4 regions of the Rhizobium sp. AP16 genome follow, and region 2 is predicted to be linked to each of the others. Evidence: predicted binding sites of a transcription regulator. Region 2 holds the regulator's gene; each other region holds the start of a gene.
What was found. The regulator PhoB, encoded in region 2, activates phosphate uptake and scavenging genes when phosphate is short. The targets are predictions, from matches to a motif close to TGTCATNNANCTGTCAT.
Positions count from the first base shown of each region.

Region 1: the regulator PhoB is predicted to act here: its motif matches at 2,006-2,022, upstream of PMI03_RS19205 (UDP-2,3-diacylglucosamine diphosphatase).
Region 3: the regulator PhoB is predicted to act here: its motif matches at 4,959-4,975, upstream of PMI03_RS10840 (DUF47 family protein).
Region 4: the regulator PhoB is predicted to act here: its motif matches at 5,520-5,536, upstream of PMI03_RS26155 (phospholipase C).

Region 1 covers NZ_AJVM01000065.1:228,152-235,653, forward strand. The annotation lists gene PMI03_RS19200 (MFS transporter) at 1-968, opposite strand, end outside; gene PMI03_RS19205 (UDP-2,3-diacylglucosamine diphosphatase) at 1,135-1,959, opposite strand; gene PMI03_RS19210 (NADP-dependent malic enzyme) at 2,304-4,616, shown strand; gene PMI03_RS19215 (hypothetical protein) at 4,772-5,647, shown strand; gene PMI03_RS19220 (ankyrin repeat domain-containing protein) at 5,607-7,391, opposite strand.
Region 2 covers NZ_AJVM01000063.1:141,244-148,745, reverse strand. The annotation lists gene PMI03_RS17210 (O-succinylhomoserine sulfhydrylase) at 1-161, shown strand, start outside; gene apaG (Co2+/Mg2+ efflux protein ApaG) at 483-875, shown strand; gene PMI03_RS17200 (Hsp33 family molecular chaperone) at 882-1,871, opposite strand; gene argF (ornithine carbamoyltransferase) at 1,921-2,838, opposite strand; gene PMI03_RS17190 (aspartate aminotransferase family protein) at 2,964-4,163, opposite strand; gene PMI03_RS17185 (GcrA family cell cycle regulator) at 4,591-5,127, shown strand; gene phoB (phosphate regulon transcriptional regulator PhoB) at 5,215-5,898, opposite strand; gene phoU (phosphate signaling complex protein PhoU) at 5,931-6,644, opposite strand; gene pstB (phosphate ABC transporter ATP-binding protein PstB) at 6,696-7,502, opposite strand, start outside.
Region 3 covers NZ_AJVM01000022.1:3,909-11,410, reverse strand. The annotation lists gene PMI03_RS10865 (DMT family transporter) at 1-433, shown strand, start outside; gene ugpB (sn-glycerol-3-phosphate ABC transporter substrate-binding protein UgpB) at 708-2,018, shown strand; gene ugpA (sn-glycerol-3-phosphate ABC transporter permease UgpA) at 2,086-2,967, shown strand; gene ugpE (sn-glycerol-3-phosphate ABC transporter permease UgpE) at 2,977-3,825, shown strand; gene PMI03_RS10845 (sn-glycerol-3-phosphate import ATP-binding protein UgpC) at 3,825-4,877, shown strand; gene PMI03_RS10840 (DUF47 family protein) at 5,019-5,636, shown strand; gene PMI03_RS10835 (inorganic phosphate transporter) at 5,636-6,640, shown strand; gene PMI03_RS10830 (ABC transporter substrate-binding protein) at 7,119-7,502, shown strand, end outside.
Region 4 covers NZ_AJVM01000075.1:62,980-70,481, reverse strand. The annotation lists gene PMI03_RS26185 (LacI family DNA-binding transcriptional regulator) at 1-801, opposite strand, end outside; gene PMI03_RS26180 (MarR family winged helix-turn-helix transcriptional regulator) at 922-1,434, opposite strand; gene PMI03_RS26175 (creatininase family protein) at 1,521-2,312, shown strand; gene PMI03_RS26170 (GTP-binding protein) at 2,451-3,560, shown strand; gene PMI03_RS26165 (WD40 repeat domain-containing protein) at 3,560-4,549, shown strand; gene cysE (serine O-acetyltransferase) at 4,566-5,381, shown strand; gene PMI03_RS26155 (phospholipase C) at 5,624-7,252, shown strand; gene PMI03_RS26150 (cytochrome-c peroxidase) at 7,276-7,502, shown strand, end outside.

The sequences.
Region 1 (7,502 bases), on a different contig from region 2:
GTATGCACGCAGGCAAAGGTGCAGGCATGGAAACATTGCAGCATGAAATAGCCGGCGAAACCGAGATTGATCGGGAATAGGATCCAGCGGACGACGCACACGGCCGAGCCGAAAAAGATCAGTGTCCAGGCGCTGAACCGCCGGCCGAGCATCCTCGACATGAAAAACACCATGACCTCCGCCGCCACCCCGATGCACCAGAGGACGGCGATCTGCGTGCCCGAAAAACCGAGCTCGCGCCAATAGATCGACGCGAACGTATACATCATGGCGTGGCTCGACTGCTGCACCGATACACCGATCATGGTGACCAGCAATTGCGGAGACCGCAGCGAGCTGCCTGTTGGCGCCTGCAAATCGATCGGTTGATGATGGCGCCGTCGCGTTGGCCCTATGCGCGGACAGAAGAAGGCCATCAGCGTTGTCAGGACGAAGCCCGCGACCATGGCGGGGAGAACCGTCGTACCGCCCCATTTGCCGATCATTTGACCGCCGATAAGGGTCGAGACGATGAAAGCGATCGATCCCCAGACGCGCATCGAGCCGTAATCGAAACCCCAACGCCGTACGCCGGAAACGGCAATCGATTCAACGATGGGCACGTAAGGCGCATATGTCGCCCCCTGGATACCGTAGACCAAAAGCACCGGCCAGAAATCGCTCGTCCAGTAAAGCGCAATCGCCGTCAACAACGACAACGCACCCGACCAGAACAGCACAGTGGCGCGTTCCTGCACACGATCGGCAAGCATGCCGACAATAGGCACGACAAGAACCCGCACCACCATCGGCACGGCGAGGATCAGACCAATCTCGCGATCGCTGAAATTCAACCCGGCGAGCCAGACCGGAAAAAACGGCAAGGCAATCCCATTGACGATCAACGGAGCACAATAGGACAAGGCTGTGCGCAACCGAAAATACGGTGGCGCGGCCTCGCCCTGCAAAGATTTTGTCGCGGGAATCATGACAGACCTGAAGGGAACTGATGTGTTCCTAGCACCCTATCGTGATTACGACTATGGCGAGAAATGGCCTTGCTGCAACGTTTCAGCCCAAAATGGCGAAAGCAGCGGGATCCCGGCGATCAATAATTGTGACGGGTCGTTATTGGGCCCGTGAGGCGACGAAATATTACGCCGCCTGCGCTCCAAGCGTTTCCGGCAATTCATCACCAGCAACGCCAACCGGTTGGGTTTCGGCAATCGACTGCCAAGTGATCAGCTCGAACGTGCCGTCGTCATGCTCGGCGATCGCCGTGCAGCTTTCGACCCAATCGCCGGTATTGATGTAGCGGATGCCATCGAAATCCTCGATGACGGCATGGTGGATGTGGCCGCAGATGACGCCATCGGCATCGCTGCGCTTCGCCTCTTCCACGACGACGCGCTGGAACTCGCCAATGAAGTTGACGGCGTGCTTGACCTGAAGCTTCGCCCAGGCCGAGAAAGACCAATAGGGCATGTTCAGGCGGCGGCGAACCGCGGCAAGGCCGATATTGATCAGGATCGCCATGTCATAGGCCCAATCGCCGAGATAGGCGAGCAGACGGGCATTGCGGACGACGACGTCGAATTCGTCGCCATGCAGAACGAGATACTTCTTGCCGTCGGCGGTCTCGTGGATCGCGCGCTGGGCCACCTCGATGCCGCCGAAATGCGTGCCGGGGAAGTCGCGGAGGAACTCGTCGTGATTGCCGGGGATATAGACGATGCGCGTGCCCTTGCGCGCCTTGCGCAACAGCTTCTGCACGACGTCGTTGCAATCCTGCGGCCAGTACCAATTGCGCTTCAGCCGCCAGCCATCGATGATGTCGCCGACCAGATAGATGGTGTCGGCGTCGTGAAGTCGCAGAAAATCGAGAAGGAAGTCCGCCTTGGCCGCTTTAGAGCCGAGGTGCACGTCAGAAATGAACAGCGTTCGATATCGCCGGGTGTCCATGTTTTCATTCACGAACATTTGTCCGTGCCCTATCCTACGTTGGCTAATCCAAAATCAGACTCGTGTTTCAGGAAGATGACAAATGCTGTGCGGAGCGCTCCCGGTGAGAAATTGCCCGCGTTTTGCAGCTATGGCGAGCTCCAGCCGATCGGTCATGAAACTCGCGGCCCTGAGCGGGACCATCGGTCCTTGCACCTCACAATGTCTGGTCCGCAATGCCGGGGTTTCCGCAAAAGAAAATTTATGCCTTTGCCGCGACAAAAAACCCTTCAGCAGCGTCAAATCCATACTGTGCACTCCCGGCGATTGATGTATGGAGGGGATTTGAGGCGCACGCGCGCAAGCAGGAATGGAGAAGCGGGATGGATACGCACGACACATCGAAGGCAGCCAAGAACATGGCGAGTGGCAATCTCGACGAACAGGCGCTCTTCTTTCATCGCTATCCCCGCCCCGGCAAGCTGGAAATCCAGGCGACCAAGCCGCTCGGCAACCAGCGCGACCTGGCGCTTGCCTATTCTCCCGGCGTCGCCGCACCCTGCCTTGCCATCCGCGACAATCCGGAAACGGCCTTCGACTACACCTCGCGTGGCAATCTCGTCGCAGTCATCTCCAACGGCACCGCGGTGCTTGGCCTTGGCAATATCGGCCCGCTGGCCTCCAAGCCGGTGATGGAAGGCAAGGCGGTCCTCTTCAAGAAATTCGCCGGTATCGATGTGTTCGATATCGAAATCGAAGCCCCAACTGTCGATGAGATGGTCGCTACGATTTCCGCACTCGAGCCCACATTCGGCGGCATCAACCTTGAAGACATCAAGGCGCCGGAATGCTTCGACGTCGAGCGTCGTCTGCGCGAGAAGATGGACATTCCGGTCTTCCACGACGACCAGCATGGCACCGCCATCATCGTCGCCGCCGCCATTCTCAACGGCTTGGAACTGGCCGGCAAGAAGATCGAGGACGTCAAGATCGTCGCCTCCGGCGCCGGTGCCGCGGCGCTTGCCTGCCTCAACCTTCTGGTCATTCTCGGTGCCAAGCGCGAAAACATCTGGGTCCACGACATCGAGGGCCTCGTCTATGAAGACCGCAACGTGCTGATGGACGAATGGAAATCGGTCTATGCCCAGAAGAGCGACAAGCGCGAGCTTGCCGAGTCGATCGGCGGCGCCGATGTCTTCCTTGGCCTGTCAGCCGCCGGCGTATTGAAGCCCGAGCTGCTGGAACAGATGGCGGAAAAGCCGTTGATCATGGCGCTGGCCAACCCGACGCCGGAAATCATGCCTGATCTCGCCCGCGCCGCCCGTCCCGACGCGATGATCTGCACCGGCCGCTCGGATTTCCCGAACCAGGTCAACAACGTTCTCTGCTTCCCCTATATCTTCCGCGGCGCGCTCGATTGCGGCGCCAAGACGATCAATGAGGAAATGAAGATGGCGGCGGTACGCGCCATCGCGTCGCTTGCCCGCGAAGAGCCTTCGGACGTGGCCGCCCGCGCCTATACGGGCGAGACGCCGGTCTTTGGACCGGACTATCTCATCCCCTCGCCCTTCGACCCGCGCCTGATCCTGCGCATCGCGCCGGCTGTGGCGAGAGCCGCTGCCGAAAGTGGCGTGGCACTGCGCCCGATCGCCGATTTCGACGCCTACATGGACGAACTCAACCGCTTCGTCTTCCGCTCCGGCTTCGTCATGAAGCCGATTTTCGCCGCCGCGAAGATCGCCGAGCGCAAGCGCGTGGTCTTCTCCGAAGGCGAAGACGAGCGCGTTCTGCGTGCCGCCCAGGTCCTCCTGGAAGAAGGCACCGCCGTGCCGATCCTGATCGGCCGCCCCAACGTCATTGAAACCCGCCTGAAGCGCTACGGCCTGAAGATCCGGCCGCATACCGATTTCGCCGTCATCAACCCGAATGACGATCCGCGCTTCCGGGAATATGTCGAGCTTTATTTCTCGCTCGTCGGCCGCAGCGGCGTCATTCCGGAAGCAGCCAGAACGATCGTTCGTACCAACACCACGGTCATTGGCGCCCTGGCGCTGAAGCGCGGCGATGCCGACGCATTGATCTGCGGTCTCGAAGGCCGTTACGAACGCCATCTGCGCATCGTCCGCCAGATCATCGGCAAGCGCCCGGATGTCGGCGACTTCTCCGCTCTCAGCCTGTTGATCTCACAGCGCGGCGCGACGTTCTACACCGACACCTATGTCACCTTTAACCCGAATGCAGCGGAGATCGCCCAGTCGGCGGTGCTGGCGGCCGAGGAAATCAAGCGCTTCGGCATCTCGCCGCGCGTCGCCCTCGTCTCGCATTCGAACTTCGGATCGCGGGAATCGGAAAGCGCCACCAAGATGCGCGATGCTCTGGCACTCGTGCGCGAAGCGGCGCCGGAGCTGGAAGTCGACGGCGAAATGCACGGCGACAGCGCCATTTCCGAAAGCCTGCGCCGCCACGTCATGCCGGACAGCACGCTTTCCGGCGAGGCGAACCTGCTCGTCTTCCCCAATCTGGATGCCGCCAACATCACCCTCGGCGTCGTCAAGACCATGACCGATGGCCTGCATGTAGGCCCGATCCTGCTCGGCACGGCGCTTCCGGCCCACATCCTGTCACCCTCCGTCACCTCGCGTGGCGTCGTCAACATGGCGGCTCTGGCCGTGGTTGAAGCATCACAGCCGAATTGATCTGAGATTCACCGCGGGCGGCCGTCTCCAAAGGCGGCCGTCACGACACAGACGGCGGGTTATTAGCCGGATACATCATCACATTTAATGCTCTTATTTTCGTCGGTTGTTCCCCGTTTTGTGGCCTCACGCCGCCGAGAAGGCGCAAGCCAAGTTTGTTTTCCGATCTAACCGCAAAAAATCTTTCACAATCAGCATGTTTTGATGGGTACGTTGTTAAGCAACACGGTATATTCTCCGTGGAGATCAAACCGCTTTTCGAAGAGCACAACGTGAACCGCGGCAAAAAATTCTACTCCTCTCTCTTGCTATCCCTGCTGGCGGCGACGCCGGCCCTTGCCCAGGCGAATGCCATCTGCGACGAATTACACGTCCGATATGCCGACACGACGGAGATTGTCGGCGCCAATGCGGAGACGCGTCAGCTTTCGCGATCCATCGTCCAGCAGAACATGGCAATACGGCGCCTGAAGAGCGACATGCGCAATCAAGGCTGTACGTCCGACAGCAGCTTGACCATCCTCGGCTCCGACAACGAGGCTGCCTGCGATGACATGCACGATGCGATGGAGCGGATGCGCGATGACCTTGCATCGCTGATGGACGAGCGTGAAACGAGCGTGTCCCGCATCGACGATGCAGGCTTGGAGAGGCGGCGATTGCTGGATGACATGCAGCGGAACGGTTGCAGCACTCCGATGTCGGCCACGCCGGACACCGTCATCGACACCCGCGTGAAACCCGAGGGTTATGCACCCCAGCAACAATCGCTGGCGCAGCCGGAAAGCTCGATCACGACGATAGAGACGCAAAAGCCCAAGACGGACGACGCCGCTCTGCCGCAGCAGAAGACTGCGGTGATAGCCCCTCCGGAAATTACTCCGGTTCAGCCGAAACAACTGCAACCTGATCGACCCTACGATCCCGCGACCAACAAGGTGCGCCAGGTCGGCCCACAATTTCTTGCGACCGACCAGGGCACGCTCGACCTCAAGCATCCGAAAGAGGTTGGCCCGCAGCCGTCGCAATAGGCTGCCGCAACAACGCGATGACGGCCTCGTCGCCCATCTCTCTCGCGAGATCGGGATAGGATCGGCCGGACGCATCTCTCACAGAACGATCGGCGCCACGTTCCAGCAGGAAGCGCACCGCATCAACGCGACGATTGAGAATGGCAAAGCCAAGCGGCGTCATCCAGTCACGGTCCACACTTGCCTCCCCATGCGGACGAAACTCACCGAAGCGAATGTTCATCAGCTCCGGATGGGCACCCAGATGCACGGCCAGTTGGTCGATCTGGCCATAGGCAGCGGCCGCAAAGATATCGAGCGGCTGCGTTTTCAGGAACTCCACCATCTCTGCTCTGCCATTATACTCCGCCCAGCCGATCGGCGGCGCATAGTAGTAGCGGTCGCGCACAGTGGTATCCGCACCATGCTCGATCAGCAGTTTCGCCATCGCGATATGGCCATGCAAAGCAGCTTCGTGCAGCGGTGTGCGGCTGGTCATGGCGCTGACGTCGAAGCCCAACGCCAGCATAAGGCGAACAGCCCGCAAATCATTATCGCCGGCGGCCTCATGCAACATGGCAGGGTGAGCCCGGCGCATCGCTTCGGGAATATCGAGGTCACCCGCTACTCTTCTCTTGATGTAATCGACAAGTATCGCCGGATCGGCCGTTGCATCCCGGGGCTTCTGCCGAATGAGAATATAGACCCAATCCTCTTGCTTTATACGAACAGCTATAGCTCCCTGCTGAACGAGATACAGCGCCAGATCCTTGTCATTTCCTAGCCGCGCCCATTCATAAGGCGTTCGGCCATTGACCACCTTATTGACATCGGCCCCATGCTCGATCAGCAGCCTGACACGCTCGCCCATGCGCTTCTCGCAAGCCCAGGCGAGCTGATAGTCGAACACCGTCTGTGCATTCGCCACCAGCATGCCATCCTCGCGCACCAGCCAGTTGTTGCTGTCTTTAGCGGAGAGCCCGTATTCCAGCAGCAGCTCAAGGCAGGAATTATCGGGCTCGAACATCCGGTTATAAAGTGCCTGGCTGTCGTTCGCCGCCGCACCCGCATCGAGCAGCAAACGCGCGAAAGCCTCGCATTCCGGATGTTGCGGCTGTCCGATCTTGCCAGCCTCGCCCTCGCCGAAAACGCCGGTCAGCGCCGTAAAGCGATATTGGCCATGGTCAAGAAAGAAGGCATTGGGATCGGCGCCGCGCTCAATCAGAACCCTTGCCGCCGGCAGGCTGGATCGGCCGGGCACGCGGGCATAGGCGGCATAGAGCAGCGGCGGCCAATCATAGGGACCGCCTTTGCGCTCGAGAAGCTGCGGTTGGCGATCGAGCCAACGCGCGACGCCGTCAGCGTCACCGAGAGCAGCGGCAATATGGATGCTATCCCCGGCAATGTCGGAATTGGCCTCCAGCAGTTGCAATGCCTCGTCGAAGCGCGCCGGATCGGCAGCAATATGGGAAAAATAGGACACCGTCGCCAGCGACAGGAATTGATTGGCAAGCTGATCCAGCGGAACCTGTCCGCGATTGGCGCTTTCCAGATGCGCCTTGAGTTTCGCCCAGCTCGAGAAGCCATGTTCGCGGGCAAGGACAAGCTGGATGTCCTGAAGCCCGATATCGGTGACATCGGCAAAGTAAGGCGTGACACGGCTTCGGGCCGATGCGTCACCCGACTGAGCGGCTTTCAGAAAAGCCTTGGCCTGCTTTTTGAGAGAATCGAGAGTGGCGTTACCCGCCAGAGAGCGCGTGGTCACAAAGACCTCCTTTCATTCACGTCCGGTATCCGCGCCCACAGACTGAAAAGAGGTGTGGCAGTCTTTAAGTTCTATGCATCAGGTGGGCCTTGCCCTTCCCGCGGATCGGAT
Region 2 (7,502 bases):
TGATCACCCATCCGGCCACCACCACGCACAAGAACCTCACCGACGAGGCTCGCGCCGAACTCGGCATTTCGCCGGGCACCGTGCGCTTCTCCGCCGGCATCGAGGATGGCGACGATCTGGTCGAGGATTTCGCCCGCGCGCTGGCGCAGGTTTCGGCCTGAGTTTTGTCATGCAAACCCGCCCGGATCTTGTTCGGGCGGGACGGCTCGCCTTGACAACAGGCGCGCCGGATAGCTTCAGCCAAGGCGATTGCCCCTTGGAACTAGCCTTAGTCCCTGAAAAGCCGTATGATTTACCCGCTATAGGGGTTTTCACCAATCCGTTCCTTGACGGGGCAGGTTGTGTATAGGATACCGCTAGATGTCCCGCTTTCGTGGGATCATGGAAAGCGGAGCAGATGCCCTAGACTTAAAATGCTGGAGCGTCCGGTGTGCGTTTATTGGAACGCACGACGTTTCGGAGTAATGACCAAGGTGTCAGGCATGTATCGCGCTCTAACACGGGATATCGAAGTCGTCGTCGAACCTTTTTATCTGGAGGAGCAATCCGACCCGGATGACGACCGCTATGTCTGGGGTTATCGCATTATCATTTCCAACCATTCCACCCTCAATGTCCGGCTGGTGACGCGCTATTGGCACATCACCGATCAGAACGGGCTGGTGGACGAGGTGACCGGGCCTGGCGTCGTCGGCGAGCAGCCGCGGCTTGGCCCCGGCGACACCTACGAATATTCGTCAGGCTGCCCGCTCGATACGCCATCGGGCATGATGTTCGGCCATTATCAGATGGAGACGGACGACGGGGAGCTCTTTCACGTCAAGATCCCCGCCTTTTCTCTCGATACGCCCAATCTGCTGCGGACGCTGAACTGAGCCCGATCAGGCGTCCCTTACCTCGGAGACTTCGAAGCGGTAGGTGGTCGAGCAGAACTCGCAGGTGACGGCGATTTCGCCATTCTCCTGGCTCACCTCGATTTCCTCGGCGGAAAAGCCCTGCAATACGCCCTTCAGCTTGTCGCGCGAACAGGTGCAACGGTCGAAGACTGCCTTCGGCTCATAGACGCGCACGCCACGCTCGTGGAAGAGACGGAACAGCAAACGTTCCGTTCCGACCTGCGGATCGGTCAGCTCGTCGGCATCGATCGTCTCGACCAGTGACCGGGCTTCCTCCCAGGCGTCGTCCTCGACATGATGACGCGGGTTGCTATCGCCATCACCGCCATGGAGATCCGGCTGGCGCATGCGCTCCAGTGCTTCCGGCAGGAACTGTGCGATCAACCCGCCCGCCCGCCAGCGATGGCGCGGCTTGCCGGCCTCGTCGCGGTCGAACAGTTCGGCAGCGCCCAGACGAACGCGGGTCGGGATCTGCTCCGACTGGCGGAAATAGGTCCCCGCGATCTCTTCGAGCGAGGCACCGTCGAGCGCCACGATACCCTGATAGGGCTGGCTGTAGCGACCCTGATCGATGGTGAAGGCGAGCACGCCCTTGCCGAGCAACTGTTCCGGCTCGGTCTCGCCGGCGGCCACGGCCTTTGCCAGCGCCTCTTCATCGAAGCGGGCATAGGCGCGGACATTTTCCGGCGTCGCGAAATCGGCGACCAGAAGATCGACCGGTCCGTCGCCCTTGGTCTGCACGGTGAACTTGCCCTCGAACTTCAGCGAGGTGCCGAGCAACACGGTCAGCACCACGGCCTCGGCCAACAGCCGGGCAACGGGGGCCGGATAATTGTGCCGGGCGAGAATTGTGTCCAGCAGAGGTCCGAGCTGCACGGCGCGGCCGCGCACATCAAGACCTTCGACCTGGAAGGGAACGACATGATCGTCGCCGGCAAAATCGAATTGACCCAGCGAGGCTGCACTTTCCGCCATTGCTTTACTCCTACTGCGCCCGCGGCATCAAACGCGCGGTTCTATATCCTCAGATCGCGCCCAGGCACCAAGCAAGAATCGACTTTTGCGCATGAAGGCGGTTTTCCGCCTCATCGAAAACAACGGATTGCGGACCATCGATCACTTCGTCCGTCACTTCCTCCCCGCGATGGGCGGGCAGGCAATGCATGAACAAGGCGTCCTTGCCGGCCTGTGCCATCAAAGCCTGATTGACCTGATAGGGCTGGAAGACGTTGTGACCGCGGGCCCGGTGTTCCTGATTCATGGAAACCCAGGTATCGGTTACCACGCAATCAACGCCAGCGACCGCACGGTCGGCATCATGCGAGAGCATGATTTCGGCGCCCTGATTACGGGCCCAGTTCAAATAGTGATCCTTTGGCTCGGAACCAAGGGGTACGGCCATGTTCATGCGGTAGTCGAAGCGTGCGGCCCCTTCGATCAGCGAATGCAGCACATTGTTGCCGTCGCCGGTCCAAGCAATCGTCTTGCCCTTGATCGGGCCGCGATGCTCCTCGAAGGTCATGATGTCGGCCATGATCTGGCAGGGGTGCGTGTCGTCGGTCAGCGCATTGATGACCGGCACGGTCGCGTGTTCGGCGAGCTCCAGCAGGCGCGAATGCTCCGTCGTGCGGATCATGATGGCGTCGACATAGCGCGACAGCACTTTCGCCGTATCGCCGATCGTCTCGGCGCGGCCGAGCTGCATCTCGGTGCCCGACAGGAACAGCGTCTCGCCGCCAAGCTGGCGCATGCCGACATCGAAGGAGACGCGGGTTCGGGTGGAGGGCTTCTCGAAGATCATCGCCAGCATCTTGCCGGCAAGCGGCTTGTCGGCCGTACCGGCCTTCAGCGCCCGCTTGCGCACGATGGCGTCGTCGATGATGCTGCGCAGATCGGCAGCAGCAACAGCCGAGAGATCGAGAAAGTGTTTCGGAGAAGCCATGTTCCTACCTGTACTCTAGAAAACAATAACGCCCGCGTGGGGCGCGCATAACCCCTTAAATCGGACCCGATTTAAGGGGTTATGCGCCATTCTAAGTGTTACTGCGCTGACAGCGGGCGCTGAATTCAAGCCGACTTCTTGATGCGAGCCGCACGCACGCTTTCGGCGGCGCGTTCGATGCGGGCAATACCTTCGCGCGCTTCCTCGGCGGTCACCACCAGCGGCGGCAGCAGACGGATGACGTTGTCGCCAGCCGGCACGCCCAGAAGATACTCGGCGCGGATCGCCTGCAACAGCTCCGCCTGCGGAATGGCGGCCTTGATGCCGAGCATCAGGCCCTCGCCGCGAATATCCTCGATGATATCGGGGAAACGATCCTGAAGCGAAGCAAGGCCCTGGCGGAAGACTAGGGCGATATCGCGCACATGATCGAGGAAACCGTCTGCCAGCACGATATCGAGCACGGCATTGCCGACTGCCATGGCGAGCGGATTGCCGCCATAGGTCGAGCCATGCGTACCGGCCTTCATGCCCGAAGCGGCTTCCGCCGTCGCAAGGCACGCGCCAAGCGGGAAGCCGCCGCCGATACCCTTGGCCACGGCCATGATGTCGGGCGTGACGCCGGACCATTCATGAGCAAAGAGCTTGCCGGTACGGCCGACGCCGCACTGGACCTCGTCAAGGATCAGAAGAAGGCCGTGCTCGTCGCAGATCTGGCGCAGGCCGCGCAGGAACTCGTTGGTCGCAGGCCGAATGCCGCCCTCGCCCTGCACGGGCTCGATGAGAATCCCGGCCGTCGCATCGGTAACGGCGGCGCGCACGGCATCGAGATCGCCGAAGGGTACCTGGTCGAAGCCCGGCGCCTTGGGGCCGAAACCTTCGAGATACTTTTCCTGGCCGCCGGCGGCGATCGTCGCGATCGTGCGGCCGTGGAAGGCGCCTTCAAAGGTGATGATATGGAACTTCTCGGGATGGCCCTTGGAGAACTGGTAGCGCCGCGCCGTCTTGATCGCACATTCCAGCGCCTCAGCGCCGGAATTGGTGAAGAACACCTTGTCGGCAAAGGTGGCTTCCGTCAGGCGCTTCGACAGCTTCTCCTGGCCCGGCACCTCATAAAGGTTCGACAGGTGCCAGACCTTGTCGGCCTGCGCCTTCAGTTCCGCGACCAGATGGGGATGTGCATGGCCAAGCGAATTCACTGCAACACCGGCGGCGAAATCGAGATAGCGCTCGCCTGTCTCCGTGAACAGCCATACGCCCTCTCCTCGCTCAAACCGCAGCGGGGCACGCATATAGGTGTCGTAAAGCGGCGCGGTTTCAGCCATGGCCCGTATCTCCTCGATCACAACCTTTAGGGCCAATCGTTTCCTTCAAGTGAAACGGGCCCGGAAAAATCAAAAATGCCGCCTTGCGGCGGCTGAGGCACTATTGATGTTTTGCACCGCAATGTCAACAAAACAGGCGATTTAGCAGGCGCGGCAGAGCATCTCGCGACGAGAGGTATGTCTTCAGTTGCTAATATTGCAAAAATGCCACGCTTGGACAAGCAAGTTGGGGAAAACCCCGAAATCGATTCCCCAGGAATCATGCGACTCTTGTCACGGAGTCAGCCTCACACTAGGTTAAACCTCAATTACTAGACTGCATGCGGCGGAACTAGTCACCACAATTTTTAAGCGTTTCGCGCCTCGCCCTAATGCGAGGCAATGGTGAAGGATTCTGCCATCGGAAACGCGACAGCGGAGACAGGGCATGAATTGGACAGACGAACGCGTCGAGAAGCTGAAAAAGCTGTGGTCCGAGGGTTTGAGCGCGAGCCAGATCGCGGCGCAGCTCGGTGGTGTCAGTCGTAATGCCGTCATCGGCAAGGTGCATCGCTTGAGCCTGCCGGGCCGAGCGAAGGCCGGCGGCACGGCGACGGCCGCCCGAGCACAGAAGCGCAACACTTCGGCGCCGCGCGCACCGAACTACGCCTCGCGCGTTGCAACCCGCACGGTTACCCGTCAGCAGGGCGCGACGATGCTCAAGGAAGAAGTCGAGATCGATACGGTCAACGAGATCGAATATCGTCCGGCCGCCAATGTGGTCGTTCCGATTTCGCGTCGCCTCGGCCTGACGGAACTCACCGAGCGCACCTGCAAATGGCCGGTCGGCGATCCGCTGAAGGATGACTTCCACTTCTGCGGCAATGACAGCCCGGATGCATCGCCCTATTGCGGCTACCATCAGCGCCTGGCCTACCAGCCGGTGCATGAACGACGCCGGCCGGCGGCTCAACCGCGCGGCTGAGATGCCCCATAGCTGAATGAAAGAAACGGGCCGAAAGGCCCGTTTTCTGTTTCCGCCGCTATGTTGGGTGACTGACCGGTTTCCCGATCAGGCTTCCATGGAATAACCCGCGCCGCGAACGGTGCGGATGACATCCTGCATATTGGAGAAGTTCAGCGCCTTGCGCAGACGTCCGACATGGACGTCGACGGTGCGTTCGTCGACATAGATGTCATGTCCCCAGACACCGTCGAGGAGCTGCGACCGCGAGAAGACGCGGCTCGGCGAAGCCATCAGGAATTCCAGCAGGCGGAATTCCGTCGGTCCCAACCGCACTTCACGGCTCTTGCGGTGAACGCGATGGGTCTCGCGGTCCAGTTCGATGTCGCCACAGCGCAGCACGGTGGAGAGAACCTCCGGACGGGCACGGCGCAGCATCGCCTTGACGCGAGCCATCAGCTCCGGCGTCGAGAACGGCTTGACGACATAATCGTCCGCGCCGGTGGAAAGGCCGCGCACGCGCTCGCTTTCCTCGCCGCGGGCGGTGAGCATGATGATCGGCAGGCGTTCGGTCTCCGGCCGCATGCGCAGCCGGCGGCAGAGTTCGATGCCGGACACGCCGGGGAGCATCCAATCGAGGATCAGAAGATCGGGAATGCGCTCCTGGAGGCGAAGCTCTGCTTCATCGCCTCTCAGAATGGTGTCGACCTCGAAGCCTTCAGCCTCGAGATTATAGCGCAGCAGAACGCTGAGCGCTTCTTCGTCTTCTACAACAGCAACTCTCGGAACCATGCGTCTCTGGTCTCCTTTTCCTGGCGTCTTCGTTATTCCGTCACCGCACCGACGGTGTTGGCGGTATCGTCTTTCGGGCGCTCGCCTTCGGGCTGGCTACCGGTCGCCATGTAATAGATCGTCTCGGCGATGTTGGTGGCATGGTCGCCGATGCGCTCGATATTCTTGGCGCAAAAGAGAAGATGCGTGCAGGTGGTGATGTTGCGCGGATCTTCCATCATGTAGGTCAGCATCTCGCGGAAGAGCGAGGTGTACATCGCGTCGATTTCCTCGTCGCGCTCACGGATCGAGACGGCCTTGTCGGGCGAACGGGTCGTATAGACGTCGAGCACTTCCTTGAGCTGGCTGAGCGCCAGTTCGGAAAGATGCTCGATGCCGCGCGCCAGGCGGCGCGGAACGCCGTGGCCCTGCACGGCGATGACGCGCTTGGCGGTATTCTTGCCAAGGTCGCCAACGCGCTCCAGATCGGCGGCGATGCGAATGGAACCCATGATTTCGCGCAGGTCGGCGGCCATCGGCTGGCGGCGAGCGATGGTGACGATCGCCTTGTCGCCGACTTCGCGTTCGGCGTGGTCGAGAACGACGTCGTCGGAGATGACCTTCTGTGCAAGGGCGGCATCGCCGTGCACCAGTGCACGAACGCTGTCGCTGACCATCTGCTCCGCCAGACCGCCCATTTCAGCAATGCGGCGCGTCAGGAACTTCAGGTCTTCGTCATAGGCAGAGAGAATGTGAGTGGAGACCATTTTTCTATCCTCAGGGTGAAACGTGTGAAGGGAGCCGCGCGCGGGATATCATCAACCAAAACGGCCCATGATGTAATCCTGCGTGCGGAAATCGTCGGGATTGGTGAACATCTTATCGGTATCGTTCTCCTCGACCAAATGGCCGAGATGAAACATTGCGGTGCGTTGGGAAACGCGGGCGGCCTGCTGCATGGAATGCGTCACGATGACGATCGTGAAGTTTTCCCGCAGCTCATGAATCAGTTCCTCGACCTTGGCCGTGGCGATGGGATCGAGCGCCGAGCACGGCTCGTCCATGAGAATGACTTCCGGGCTGACGGCAACGGCGCGGGCGATGCAGAGGCGCTGCTGCTGGCCGCCCGACAGGCTGGTGCCGGCTTCCAGCAGCCGATCCTTCACCTCGCCCCAGAGACCGGCCTTCTGCAGGCTGGTTTCGACAATATGGTCGAGATCGGCCTTGGAGCGATGCAGCCCGTGAATACGCGGGCCATAGGCGACGTTCTCGTAGATCGACTTCGGGAAGGGATTGGGCTTCTGGAACACCATGCCGACGCGGGCACGCAGCTCCACGACATCGATGGCGCTGTCATAGACATCCTGATCGTCGAGCGTGATCTTGCCGGTGACGCGGCAGGTGTCGATCGTATCGTTCATGCGGTTTAGGCAGCGCAGAAAGGTGGACTTGCCACAGCCTGAAGGACCGATCAACGCCGTGACCGTATTGACACGGATGTTCAGGTCCACACCGAACAGGGCGCGCTTGTCACCATAATAGACCGAGACGTCCTGGCCGATCATCTTGTAGGGGATCGTCGTCATCTTCCTGGCCAGTGCCTTCTCGCCTGCGGCTTCCGTCAT
Region 3 (7,502 bases), on a different contig from region 2:
CAAGCGCTGGCCGAACGGTCTGCCCCTGCTGCAATCGCTCTACCTTCAGGCATGTGCCGCCGCCGTCTCGCTGCTGCCGATCTATCTCCTATCCCCCAGGCTGGGCATCAGCGCAGCCAGCCTGCCGCTGATCGCCTATGCCGGCGCCGCCGCTTCCGTTGCAGCACCTTTGCTCTGGATGCGCGGGATCGATCATATCGGCCCGGCAAGGGCATCGCTGTTTTTCAACTTCGTGCCCGTCGTCACCGCCATCCTGGCGATCCCGCTGCTGTCCGAGCAACTCACGACCAGTCTTGTCCTGGGCGGAGCCTTGACCATGAGCGGCGTCATTCTCGCGGAACTTTGGCGTCGACCGCTGGCCGGTGAAAACCCGGAAGCCGGCCGGCATCGCCTCCAAGGTTCAACCGAAGGAAATTTGCGCAGCGGCGAGTGAGATTTCCACAAGCGGAATCTTTACAAGCCGCATTGTCACAAAACTGTCGTATATTCTCATTTCTCAGCATAAATAGATGGTTCGGATGATTCAGTCGTCGTTGCCTCTTTCCAAAAAGAGCGAAGAAATGACGAAGGGCAATCGTTCTTGCCGCGAGGAATCCGTTGCAAACAGCGGTTTTCGAATGGAATGTCCGGCGTGAGGATCGAGGAGGATCCTCGCTGGAAATGGGGTTAGGTGCGGTCTGCGCCTGTCGGGACACTTGGGAGGAAACATGTCCATACGTTTTATCTGCGCTTCAGCTGCGGCGATTACCGCCTCGTTTTCCGTTACATCGAACGCATTTGCGCTGACCGAGCTGCAATGGTGGCACGCCATGTCGGGCGCCAATAACGAGGTCGTCGAGCAACTGGCCAAGGAATTCAACGAGAGCCAGAAGGACTACAAGATCGTCCCGGTCTTCAAGGGCACCTATCCGGAAGCGCTGAATGCCGGCATCGCCGCGTTTCGAGCCAAGCAGGCTCCGGCAATCCTGCAGGTCTTCGACGCCGGCAGCGGCGTGATGATGGGGGCCGAAGGCGCAATCATGCCGGCGGCTGACGTACTGAAGAAGGGCGGCTATACCTTCGACAAGTCGCTGTATCTGCCCGGCATCGTCTCCTATTATTCCAGGCCCGACGGGACCATGCTGTCCTTCCCCTACAACTCCTCCTCGCCGATCCTTTATTACAACAAGGACACCTTCAAGAAGGCCGGGCTCGATCCCGAAAGCCCGCCGAAGACCTGGCCGGAAGTGTTCGACGCCGCCAAGAAGATCAAGTCGAGCGGTGCATCGGCCTGCGGCTTCACCTCCACCTGGCTCACCTGGATCCAGACCGAGAACTTTGCCGCCTGGAACAATGTCGCCTATGGCAGCAATGAAAACGGCCTCGGCGGCACCGACGTCAAGCTCGAATTCAACACGCCGCTCTTCGAGAAGCACTTCCAGGCGATCGCCGATCTCGCCAAGGACGGCACCTTCCGCTACGGCGGCCGTACGTCGGAAGCCAAGCAGCTCTTCACCTCCGGAGAATGCGGCATCCTGACGGAATCTTCCGGCGGTCTCGGCGATATCGTCAAGAGCGGCATGAATTACGGCATCGGACAGCTCCCCTATTACGACGGAGATGGCCGGCCGCAAAACACCATCCCCGGCGGCGCCAGCCTTTGGGTTTTCGGGGGCAAGACCGATACCGAATATAAGGGCATAGCCGAATTCTTTCACTTCCTCTCGCAGACCAAGATCCAGTCGCGACTGCATCAGGTCTCCGGCTACCTGCCGGTGACGATGGCGGCCTATGAGGAGACGAAGAAGTCCGGCTTCTACGAGAAGAACCCCGGCCGCGAGACGCCGATCCTGCAGATGCTCGGCAAGGCGCCGACAGCGAACTCCAAGGGCGTGCGCCTGGTCAACCTGCCGCAGGTGCGCGACATCATGAACGAGGAGTTCGAGGCGATGCTGGCCGGCAAGGAAGACGCAAAGACCGCGCTCGACAAGGCCGTTCAGCGCGGCAACGCCGCCATCCAGCAGGCCATCGGCAATTGACGCATTGATGCGGTCCAGCCCGCAGCCGCTGAGGCTGCGGGCAATTTCCCTGTCCTAGGAGATCGCCGTGCAGCGTGTCGTCTTTCCCAACAAGATCCTTCCCTATCTCCTCGTTGCTCCGCAGATCATCCTGACGGTGGTCTTCTTTTTCTGGCCGGCAAGCCAGGCGCTTTATCAGTCGATGCAGCGCGAGGATCCCTTCGGACTGAAGAGCGGCTTCGTGGGGCTCGCCAATTTCCGCGCCGTGCTGTCCGACGAGACCTATCTGCACTCCCTGCAGGTGACGGTGGTCTTCAGTGTCGCGACGGCGCTGCTGTCGATGATGGTCGCGCTGGCGCTTGCGACCGCCGCCGACAAGGTGGTGCGCGGGCAGACCCTCTATCGCACGCTGCTGATCTGGCCCTATGCGGTCGCACCCGCCGTCGCCGGCATGTTGTGGCTCTTTATGTTCAATCCGGCGATGGGCACCCTCGCCTATATTCTGCGCCGCAACGGCTTTGCCTGGGATCCGCTGTTGAACGGCAACCAGGCCATGGTGCTGGTGATCGTTGCCGCCGCCTGGAAGCAGATCAGCTACAATTTCCTGTTCTTCGTTGCCGGCTTGCAAGCAATCCCCAAATCACTGCTGGAAGCCGCCTCCATCGACGGCGCGCGCGGCAACCGGCGCTTCTGGACTATCGTCTTTCCACTGCTCGCGCCGACGACCTTCTTCCTGCTGGTGGTCAACACGGTCTACGCCTTCTTCGACACCTTCGGCATCATCCATGCCGTTACCGGCGGCGGTCCGGCCAAGGCGACGGAGACCCTCGTCTACAAGGTCTACAATGACGGCTTCGTCAATCTCAACCTCGGCTCCTCGGCAGCCCAGTCCGTCATCCTCATGGTGATTGTCATTGCGCTCACGGCCTTCCAATTCCGCTTCGTCGAGAAGCGCGTGCATTATGCGTGAGGCGAGCCGATGATCGAAAAACGTCCCGTCGCCAATCTCATCGGCCATCTGATGCTGATCCTCGGCATCATCATCGTCGCCTTCCCGATCTATTACACCTTCGTCGCCTCGACGATGACTTCAGCTGAAATCCTGCGGCCGCCGATCTCGCTGCTGCCCGGCGGTCATTTTGTCGAGAACTATGGGGAAGCGCTTTCCGGCGGCGTCGAGCGCGTGGTCGGCGTCAGCCTGCCGCGCATGCTCTGGAACACATTCGTCGTGGCGGTCGTCATCGCCGTCGGCAAGATCGCGATTTCCTTCCTGTCGGCCTTCGCGATCGTCTTCTTCCGCTTTCCGCTGCGGATGGTGTTCTTCTGGATGATCTTCGTGACGCTGATGCTGCCGGTGGAAGTCCGCATCCTGCCGACCTACAAGGTCATCGTCGATCTCGGCATGATCGACACCTATGCCGGCCTGACCCTGCCGCTGATGGCGTCAGCCACCGCGACCTTTTTATTCCGGCAATTCTTCCTGACGGTTCCCGGTGAGTTGCTGGAGGCGGCGCGCATCGACAATGCCGGACCCTTCCGCTTCATGCGCGATATCCTGCTGCCACTGTCGAAGACCAATATCGCCGCCCTGTTCGTGATCCTCTTCATCTATGGCTGGACGCAGTATCTGTGGCCGCTGCTCGTCACCAACGACGCCAAGATGTCGACGATCATCATCGGGCTCCGGAAAATGGTGGATTTCGCCGATGCGGCGACGCCGTGGAATTTCGTGATGGTGACGGCGATCCTGGCGATCATTCCGCCCATCGTCGTCGTGGTGCTGATGCAGCGCTGGTTCGTCAAAGGTCTTGTGGAGACGGAGAAATAATGGCTGGGATCACCCTCAAGGATGTCCGCAAAACCTATGGCGGCGGCATCGACGTCATCAAGGGCGTGTCGCTCGATATTGCTGACGGCGAACTCGTCGTGCTGGTCGGGCCTTCCGGCTGCGGCAAGTCTACGCTGCTGCGCATGATTGCCGGCCTGGAAAGCATCACATCGGGCACGGTGTCGATCAATGATCGGGTGGTCAACGAGCTGGAGCCGTCGGACCGTGACATCGCCATGGTCTTCCAGAATTATGCGCTCTATCCGCATATGACGGTGCGCCAGAACCTGGCCTACGGGTTGAAGAACCGCAACATGCCGAAGGACGAGATCGAGCGGCGGATCGCCAAGACGGCTCGCTCGCTCGAGATCGAGCAATTCCTGGAGCGCAAACCGCGCCAATTGTCCGGCGGCCAGCGCCAGCGTGTCGCCATGGGACGCGCCATCGTGCGCGAGCCGGCGGCCTTCCTGTTCGACGAGCCTCTGTCCAATCTCGACGCCAAGCTGCGCGTGCAGATGCGCGTCGAGATCAAGCGGCTGCAACGCTCTCTCGCAACCACCAGCGTCTACGTCACGCACGACCAGATGGAGGCGATGACGCTGGCCGACCGACTTGTCGTGCTGAATGGCGGCCGGATCGAGCAGGTCGGCACGCCCATCGAGCTTTACGAGCGCCCGGCCACGACCTTCGTCGCAACCTTCATCGGCTCGCCGTCGATGAACCTCCTGAAGATCACGGAGAAAAGTGGCCTTGCCCTTTCGGCAGGTGCCGGCTCCGTCAGCAGCGACACGACCATCGGCATCCGGCCCGAAGACCTTCATCTGGCCGAAGGTGGAAAGGCCGCCGCGTTTAGCGCAAGGGTGCGCGTCCAGGCGGTCGAGCTGGTGGGCGCGGAAAGCTATGTCTACGGCATCCTTCCGGATGGTCAGGCCATCGTCTTTCGCGTGTCCGGGCGGTCCCAGATCGCGATCGATACCGAGCTTGTGGTTGCCGCTTCCGCCAATGCCTTGCATTTCTTCGACGGCGAGGGAAACAGAATAGAGCCCGCCTGAACGGTTCAAACCTTGGGACGACGCTGTTGGAGTGTGTCGTTTCCCAGGCGTATCGGCTTTTCATGTCACGCTCCGTCATTTATGACGGATTTATGACAACGCATGTTTGGAGCGCCGACAGTGAACTGGTTTCGTAAATTGATGCCGCGGGAAGATCGCTTTTTTGATCTCTTCGAGCGGCATTCCCGCACCATCGTCGGCGCGGCCGAAGCTTTGAACGAATTACTGGCCGGCAAGGACACGGAGCAGCATTGCCAGCGCATCGTCGCGCTCGAGAACGAGGCCGATGAGATTGCCCGCGAAGTACTGCTCGCCGTGCGGCGCAGCTTCATCACGCCCTTCGATCGGGGTGATATCAAGGACCTCATCATGTCGATGGATGATGCCATCGACATGATGCACAAGGCGGTCAAGACCATCCGGTTGTTCGAACAGACCAGTTTCGATCCCAGAATGCAGGAGATGGGCGCTGCGATCGTCCAGGCCGCCAAGCTGGTCGCCGAGGCAATCCCGCTGCTCGATCGCATGGGTGCCAACTCGGCGCGCCTCAGCGTGCTCACCGAAGAAGTGGTGAAAGTCGAGGGCCGTTCCGACGAACTGCATGAGCAGGGTCTCAAGGATCTCTTCCGCCGTCATGGCGGGTCGAACCCAATGGCCTATATCATCGGCAGCGAGATCTATGGTGAACTGGAGAAGGTGGTCGACCGCTTCGAGGACGTCGCCAATGAGATCAGCGGCATCGTGATCGAGAACGTCTGATGGAGGCCACCCTCGCCCTTCCGCTGCTGGCGGGCCTGATTGCCGTCGCACTGTTCTTCGACTTTCTCAACGGGCTGCACGACGCGGCCAATTCGATTGCTACCATCGTCTCCACCCGTGTCCTGCGGCCGCAATATGCCGTGATGTGGGCCGCCTTCTTCAATTTCATCGCATTCCTGTTCTTCGGGCTGCATGTGGCCGAGACCCTCGGCACCGGCATCATCGATCCGGGCATCGTGACGCCGCAGGTCATCTTCGCCGCGCTGATGGGCGCCATCGTCTGGAATATCGTCACCTGGATATTCGGCATCCCCTCAAGCTCGTCGCACGCGCTGGTCGGCGGACTGGTGGGCGCCGGACTGGCCAAGGTCGGCACAAGCGCGATCGTCTGGTCGGGGCTGCTGAAGACGGCCGGCGCCATTGTTCTGTCGCCGCTCCTGGGCTTCCTGCTCGCGCTTCTCCTCATCTTGTGCGTGACCTGGATCTTCGTCCGGCAGACACCCTTTGCCGTCGACAGCACCTTTCGTGTGTTGCAATTCATCTCCGCCTCGCTCTATTCGCTCGGCCACGGCGGCAACGATGCCCAGAAGACGATGGGGATCATCGCCGTGCTGCTCTATTCCCAAGGCTATGGCGGCGGCGAATTCCATGTGCCTCTCTGGGTGGTGCTGTCCTGCCAGTCCGCCATGGCGCTCGGAACCTTGTTCGGCGGCTGGCGGATCGTGCACACGATGGGTTCCAAGATCACCAAGCTCAATCCGATGCAGGGCTTCTGCGCCGAGACCGGCGGCGCGATCACATTGTTTGCCGCGACATGGCTTGGCATTCCGGTCTCGACGACCCACACGATCACCGGCGCCATTATCGGCGTCGGCGCCTCCCGGCGCCTTTCCGCGGTGCGCTGGGGGCTCGCCGGCAATATCGTCATCGCATGGGTGGTGACGCTGCCTGCCGCTGCTGCGATCTCCGCGCTGGTCTATTGGGTCATGAACTGGGTGGGCTGAGCGCCCACCCAAAGACTCGGTGCCTCTTCTGTAACAGCGGCTCTCTCGGCAGCACCCATCAATCGCAGCCGTAGACCTTTCGTCTACTATCTCTCCCTCGCGCTCCTCTCGAACATTTGCTTCTGCGCCAGCATTTAGACCGGTGCTTTTTTCGGCAATTCAAGCTTCTCCCCGCCCGCCTGCATCCACTATGAGCAATTAATACGCACCTCAAGGGCGCGCTCAAAACTTATGCGAATTTTCCAAGGGAGCCGCTTGACAGGTAGCGCTTGGGAGGCTCTTAATGCGACCACTGATGCAAACATATACCAGTATATCGGTTGACCATCGGAGCGTCGTCCGCCCTGGCTGACACGCAAAAAGCTCCGATCCGTTGAATAAGCACCGCCCCTTCTGACAGCCGTAGCCCGGCTTTCGGAGCGATGCCGCAATGCAAAGTAACGTCCGCAAGCAAACGAAAATCCATAAGGGGAACTTCATGCGACGCCTGCTTTCCATGTCCCTCGCCCTGATCCTTACCGCAAGTGCCGCCCATGCCGCGCCGGTCGAGGGCGGCAAGATCAATCTCATCGTCCAGCCGGAACCGCCGGGGCTGATGATCGGCATCGTCTCGAACGGTCCAAGCGGACTTGTCGGCGGTGAAATCTATGAAAGTCTGCTGCGCTACGACGACAAACTGCGGCCAATGCCTTCATTGGCGAAATCGTGGGAAATCTCATCCGACGGACTGACCTACACCTTTCACCTGCAGGATAATGTGAAATTCCACGATGGGCAGCCGATGACGTCAGCGGACGTCCTGTTTTCTGTGAAAGACTTCCTGCCCAAAACGCTTGCGAAGCATCGAAATACGATGGCACGC
Region 4 (7,502 bases), on a different contig from region 2:
CGGCACAAGGCCGGCGCGGGAAATGCCGTTCATCAGACCAATGGCGACGAGATCGTTCCAGCAGACGGCCGCCGTCGGCTTCTGCGGCAACGACAGGAGATGCACCGCCGCCTCGAAACCGCCCTGCTTGGAACGGGCGCCGGGTATGCGCAGATCCGGATCGACCTCGATACCCGCCTTGCGCAAAGCATTGACATAACCCTGGTAACGATCACGGCCAGTCGAGGTCTGGTCGGTGCCGCCGATCATCGCGATAGTGCGGTGGCCGAGGCTGATCAGATGATTGGTGGCAAGCGAAATACCGTAGCTGTCGTCGCCGCGAAAGGTCGGCAGATCCAGCCCTTCCATCGAACGGGCGACGAGAATGGCCGGCATGCCGTTCTCCTCCGCCAGATCGAAATCCTCCGCCGGCGTGCCGATCGCCGGTGACATGATGATGCCATCGCCGCCAAGCTGCAGCAAGGTTTCGACGAAGGTCCGCTGCTTCTCGACCGAATCGTAATGGTTGGAAAGAATGAACGTATGACGGCTGCGATCGAGCTCGCTTTCGATCGCCTTGAGGATTTCGCCGTAGAACGGGTTCATGATGTCATGGACGACCACGCCGATGATCCCGGATCGTGAAGTCCTGAGACTGGCCGCGCGGCGGTTGTAGATATAACCCAGCGCCCGCGCCTGATCCTTGATCTTCTCACGCGTGTTGACCGCCACCAGCGGACTGTCGCGTAAGGCCAGGGATACGGTTGCCGTTGAAATACCCAGCGATTCCGCAATGGTAGACAGTTTTATCTTTTGCGCCATGCGCTCCCCTCCCCGTGAAACGCAGCCGAATATGCCATTCCGTCGTTTTACGATTCCGGAATTTAAAAACTTTAATTAAAAGCTTTAATCGGCCTGCGCAACTCGAATCCTCGGGAATTCTTAAAATTCCTCAGCATCCTCGTCGTGGTCGCCGATATGAAGGTTGCCCTCGATGGCCTTCAGCAGCCGCACCAGCGAACGGACGTCCTTTTCCGAAAAGCCGCGCGTGGCAAGTTCGTCGCAGGCAGCAGCCGAACTTTCGATCTCGCTGACGCTGTTGCGGCCCGCTTCGGTGAGATAGACCTTGGTCAACCGCGCGTCCTCGGCATCCGGCCGGCGCTCGAGGAAGCCCTGCGCTTCCATGCGGCCGATCGTGCGGGTCATGGTCGGCGCCTTGACGCCAAGCTTCTGCGCCAGCGTTCCCGCCGGCAGACCGTCACTGGCCGCAAGCGCGAGGATAACGCCATCCTGGCCCGCGTAGAGGCCACTGGCCGTCAGGTTGCGCGTCAGAACCGTTCGCATGGACCGCGCCGCCTGCGTCAACGCCGGCGACAAATCAGCGAGCGTGTACTCGCTGTGATCCTTCTTTTTACCCGACTTACTTTTCTTGCCGTCCTTGTGCTTCTTACCCATTGTGATTCCGTTGCTCTTTCCGCCACTGCATCATCACGTTATGACATTGCCTAGGTTACTGACATAAACAAGAGGCACACCTGCAGATGGCACAGCCTTTGCCACGTTTCGATGACAATGATAGGACGCTGGCGCCCGCAGACAGAGCAAACTGGATCGCCGTCCTGCCACTTGGCGCCCATGAGCAACATGGCCCGCATCTGCCGTTCGACACCGATACACTGATCGCCGAGGGCATCGTTTCCCATTTGAAGGCCGCCCTGCCCGCCGATTTGCCCGTCACATTCTTACCCGTGGAGCCGGTCGGCTATTCCATCGAGCACATGGATGTTGCCGGCACAAAGACGCTCGACTTCGATGAAGCCGTCAACCGCTGGCTCGGCATTGCCGAGGCCATACATCATCTCGGCATCCGAAAATTCGTCATGCTGAACGCCCATGGCGGCAACTCGCCCTTGATGACCATCGTCGCGACCGAGGCGCGCATCCGCTTCGACATGCTGGCGGTGGCGACCAGCTGGACACGCTTCGGCGTGCCGGAGGGCCTGATCGCGCCGGAGGACAAGGCCATCGACATCCACGGCGGCGACATCGAGACATCGGTGATGCTAGCGCTCCATCCGGAAATGGTCGACATGAGCAAGGCCACTGATTTCCCCTCCCGGCAGTCCGACTACACGCAGCGCTTCAAGCATCTGCGGGCCTATGGGCCGCATGCATTCGGCTGGAAGATGTCGGATCTGAGCGCTGAGGGCGTGGCCGGCAATGCAGGCGCCGCAACGGCGGAAAAGGGCGAGCGGCTGATTGCGCATGCGGTAAAGGGGCTGGTGGAGCTTTTGCGGGATGTTGATGCGTTTGATGCGGAGGCACTGACGTAAACCTCAACGGATCCGCGATCCCAAGCCTAATGTGATCTTATAACATACAAAAGCCTTTGAACTGACGCGTTCAACTCCTTATATGGAACCCGATCATTTTCCGCCCCCTTGGGGGAAATCCCATATTTCGAGGCTCCCATGACCGAAACAGCCACGCAAAAGCCCATTCCCGTCACCGTTCTCACCGGCTATCTCGGTGCCGGCAAGACGACTCTGCTGAACCGCATTCTCTCCGAAAACCACGGCAAGAAATACGCCGTCATCGTCAATGAATTCGGCGAGATCGGCATCGACAACGACCTGATCGTCGAGTCGGACGAAGAAATCTACGAGATGAACAATGGCTGCGTCTGCTGCACCGTGCGCGGCGACCTCATCCGCGTCGTCGAAGGCCTGATGCGCCGCCCCGGCCGTTTCGACGGCATCATCGTCGAGACCACCGGCCTTGCCGATCCGGTTCCGGTTGCCCAGACCTTCTTCATGGACGACGACGTCCGCGCCAAGACCGAGCTCGACGCCGTCGTTGCGCTCGTCGACGCCAAGCATCTGCCGCTGCGCCTGAAGGACAGCCGCGAGGCCGAAGACCAGATCGCCTTTGCCGACGTCGTCGTCATCAACAAGTCCGATCTCGTGTCGTCGGAAGAACTGGCGCAGATCGAGGACATCGTCCGCGCCATCAACCCGGCCGCACGCGTCTACAAGACCACCCGCTCCGGCGTCGATCTCGCCCGCGTGCTGAACCAGGGCGCCTTCAACCTCGAGCGCGCGCTGGAAAACGATCCGCACTTCCTCGATCAAAGCCATGACGATCATGTCTGCGGTCCGGATTGCGGTCATGACCATCACGACCATGATCACCATCATCATGGGCACGATCACGACCATCATCACCATGATCATGATCATCACGATCATGGCCACCACCATGCCCCGTCGCCGATCCATGACGTGACGGTGCAGTCGGTGTCGCTGCGCGGCGGCGAGATGAACCCGGACCGCTTCTTCCCGTGGATCCAGAAGGTCACGCAGACCGATGGCCCGAAGATCCTTCGCCTGAAGGGCATCATCGCCTTCAAGGGCGATCCCGAACGCTATGTCGTCCAGGGCGTGCACATGATCATCGAAGGCGACCATCAGCGTGCCTGGAAAGACGGCGAAAAGCATGAGAGCCGCCTGGTCTTCATCGGCCGCGAGCTCGACCGCGAAAAGCTGGAAAAGAGCTTCAATGCCTGCGAGGCAGCCGCCTGATGCCGACTGTCGCTCCGCTTGATATCGACGGCCACGTTCTGGCCGTCGAATTTTTAGGGGATACCCCCATCTTCGCCAGCGCCGCCGGCACGATCCATCGGCTGGAAGGCGGGGAAAAAGTAAGCGAAGCCCATCAGGGCATGCTCACCTGCATCCGCGATCCCCATAGCGACAGCCTGATCTCCGGCGGTGAAGACGGCAAGGTCCTGCGGATCGCAGCCGATGGCGGCGTGACCGTGCTTGCCGAAGCGCCGCGCAAATGGATCACCCAGCTTGCCGCCGGCCCGCAAGGCGCGGTCGCCTATGCCTACGGGAAAAGCAGCTTCGTGCGGCTTGCCGACGGCTCGACCAAGGAATTCACCGAGGAGCGCACCGTCGAAGGCCTCGCCTTCGCGCCCAAGGGCCTGCGCATCGCCGCGGCCCGCTACAACGGCGTGTCGCTGCATTGGGTCGGCATGAGCGCACAGCCGATCAATCTGGAGTGGAAGGGCGCCCATACCGGCGTCACCTTCTCGCCGGACGGCCAATTCGTCGTCACCACCATGCAGGAAAACGCCCTGCACGGCTGGAAGCTCGACAGCAAGCCGGGTGGCGAAGCACGGCACATGCGTATGACCGGCTATCCCGCCAAGGTGAAGTCGCTGTCCTGGTCCGCCAAGGGCAAGTGGCTCGCCTCCTCCGGCGCCCCGGCGGCGATCGTCTGGCCCTTCCAGAGCAAGGACGGCCCGATGGGCAAGGCGCCGCAGGAGCTCGGCACCCGCGCCAACATCATGGCGACCTCAGTCAAGTTCCATCCGGCGGAAGACATCCTGGCGATCGGCTTCATCGACGGCATGATCCTGGCGGTGCGTATCGGCGACGCCAAGGAGGCGCTCTTGCGCCGTCCCGGCAAAGGTGCGATCACCTCGATGAGCTGGAGCAAATCCGGCAAGCTGCTCGCCTTTGCCTCCGAGGCCGGCGATTGCGGCGTTGTTGATATTTCCGCCTGACGAGAAAGACAGGACCATGTCCCAGACAGGTACGGCAATCGCCGGACATTCCACTGCCACACCAGGCAGCGTCTGGGACGTGATCCGCCACGAGGCCATCGATCTTGCCGGCCGCGAACCGACGCTTCGCCCATTGCTGACGACGCAGATCGTCGCGACGCGATCGGATGCCGAAAGCCTCGCCAATGTCCTGGTCGCCCGGCTCTCCACTGCCGGGATAGAGACTCGCGACCTCTTCGCCCTCTTCCAGGATATGCTGACACGCCATCCCGAGATCCTGCCGGCGACCGAGGCCGACCTCGTTGCCGTGCGGACCCGCGATCCCGCCTGCACGACCTATCTGCATGCGCTGCTCAACCTCAAGGGCTTCCACGCCCTGCAGACACACCGCATCGCCCATGCGCTCTGGACGGAAGGCCGGCCGGAAATCGCCAGCTGGCTGTCCAACCTCGCCTCGCTGGTCTTCGGCCCGGACATCCATCCGGCGGCTAAGATCGGCGCGTCCATCATGCTCGACCACGGCTCCGGCATCGTCATCGGCGAGACCGCCGTCATCGAGGATGAAGTCTCGATCCTGCAGAATGTCACCCTCGGCGGCACCGGCAAGGAAACCGGCGACCGGCATCCGAAGATCCGCCATGGCGTCATGATTGGCGCCGGCGCGAAGATCCTCGGCAATATCGAAGTCGGCGCTTTCAGCAAGGTCGCGGCCGGCAGCGTCGTCGTGAAACCGGTTCCACCCCACTGCACCGTCGCCGGCGTCCCGGCCACGGTCGTCCGCATCCATCCCGCCGATGAGATCCCGGCGGAGACGATGGATCAGAATATCTAGCGGATAGATGCCCCGTGACATAAGGTAGCACCGTCGCACCCTCATGCTTCACCGGCGTACGCTCCCCTCCTTCATTCCAACAAAATCAATCGCTTGGTTGTGCCTTCCGCGGCTGTGACCGCCACTCTCAAGGCACCCCTTCACGGAACTGTCACATACCGTTGATAGCCCGGCATGGTTCCCTCTGTTCCGGCGCGGCGCAAAAGCGCCGGGGCAATGCCCCCACTTGAGAGGATATCACCATGACCCGTCTTTCGCGTCGCGCCGCCCTTGCAGCAGGCAGCGCACTTGCCCTTGTTTCGCTCTGTTCCGCCGCTGGTGCCGCTGACACGACGCCGGCAACCAACACCGCTACGCCGATCAAGCACCTGGTCGTCATCTTCCAGGAAAACGTCTCCTTCGACCATTATTTCGCGACCTACCCCAAGGCCGCAAACGTCGCCGGCGAGCCGGAATTCAAGGCCGCCGACAACACGCCAGCCGACATCAATACGCTCGCCAATGCCGGTCTTATCGACAACAACCCGAACAAGACCAATGCGGCCAATGGCACCGATGCCGCAGCCCCCTTCCGCCTCGACCGCACCCAGGCGGCCACGCAGTCGCAGAACCACGGCTATACCGCCGAGCAGGCGGCCTACAACAATTTCGCCATGGACCTTTTCCCCGCCAATACCGGCAAGGGCACCAAGGGTGCGGCCGGCGCATTCGGCACCAAGGGCCAGGTCATGGGCTATTATGACGGCAACACCGTCACCGCCATGTGGAACTATGCCCAACACTACGCACTGAACGACAATTCCTTCTCCACCAATTTCGGCCCATCGACCCCCGGTGCGCTCAACCTCATCTCCGGCCAGACCAACGGCGCCATCCTGCCGCCCGGCTATACGCTGGAGAAGGACGGCACCTATTCCAAGGGCCGCATCGTGCCCGACGGCAATGGCGGCTGGACCGCCATCAGCGACTTCGACCCGACCGGCGACGTCTGTTCCGTCGGCCAGACCGCGCTGATGTACGGCAAGAACATCGGCGACATGCTGAACGCACACAACATCACCTGGGGTTTCTTCGAAGGTGGCTTCGACCTGACCCAGACCAACGCCGACGGCACCACCGGCTGCAAGCGCGCCACGACCTCGCCCGTCACCCAGGTCAACTACGGCGACTACATTCCGCATCACCAGCCATTTCAGTACTATGCCTCGACGGCCAACCCGACGCATGCACGTCCGTCCTCGGTCGCAGCAATCGGCACCACCGACGCCGCCAATCATCAGTATGACGTGACAGACTTCTATGCCGCGCTGAAGAACGGCAGCATGCCGACCGTCAGCTTCCTGAAGGCACCCGCCTATCAGGACGGCCATGCCGGCTATTCCGATCCGCTCGACGAGCAGGAATTTGTGATCCAGGTCGTCAACACCGTCCAGAATTCGCCCGACTGGAAGGACACCGCCATCATCCTTCTCTACGACGATTCCGACGGCTGGTATGACCACGCTCATGCGGTCGTCAATCCGTCGAAGCTTAGCGTCAAGGGCTATGACGTGCTCAGCGGCGACAGCTGCTCCACCGGCACACCGCTGCCGGGCCTCAACGGCCAGCCGGCCCAGGGCCGCTGCGGCTACGGCACGCGCCAGCCGTTGCTGGTCATCTCGCCCTACGCCAAGGTCAATTTCGTCGACCACACGCTGACCGACCAGACCTCCGTCATGCGCTTCATCGAGGATAACTGGATGAGCGGCGCGCGCCTCGGCGGCGGTTCGTTCGATGCCATCTCCGGCTCGCTAAACGCCATGTTCGACTGGTCGAAGGGCGATACGCCAAAGCTGATCCTCGACACGAAGACCGGCAACAGCGCGTCCTAAGCGAAAGAAGAGGGGGACGGACGATGTCTCTGAAATCCAATCACCGTCTCCTGCCGCTCATCGCACTCGCGGGCGTGTCGCTCGCGGGGGCGACCGTCGGCATGGCAAACCAGCCTGCCCCCGATGCCTCCCCGGCCACGAATACCTATGAGGATACCGTGCCGCTGAGCGCCGTTGCCCAGCTCGGCAAGAAGCTGTTCTACGACCCCTCGCTATCCGGCAGCGGCCAGATGTCCTGTTCCACCTGCCA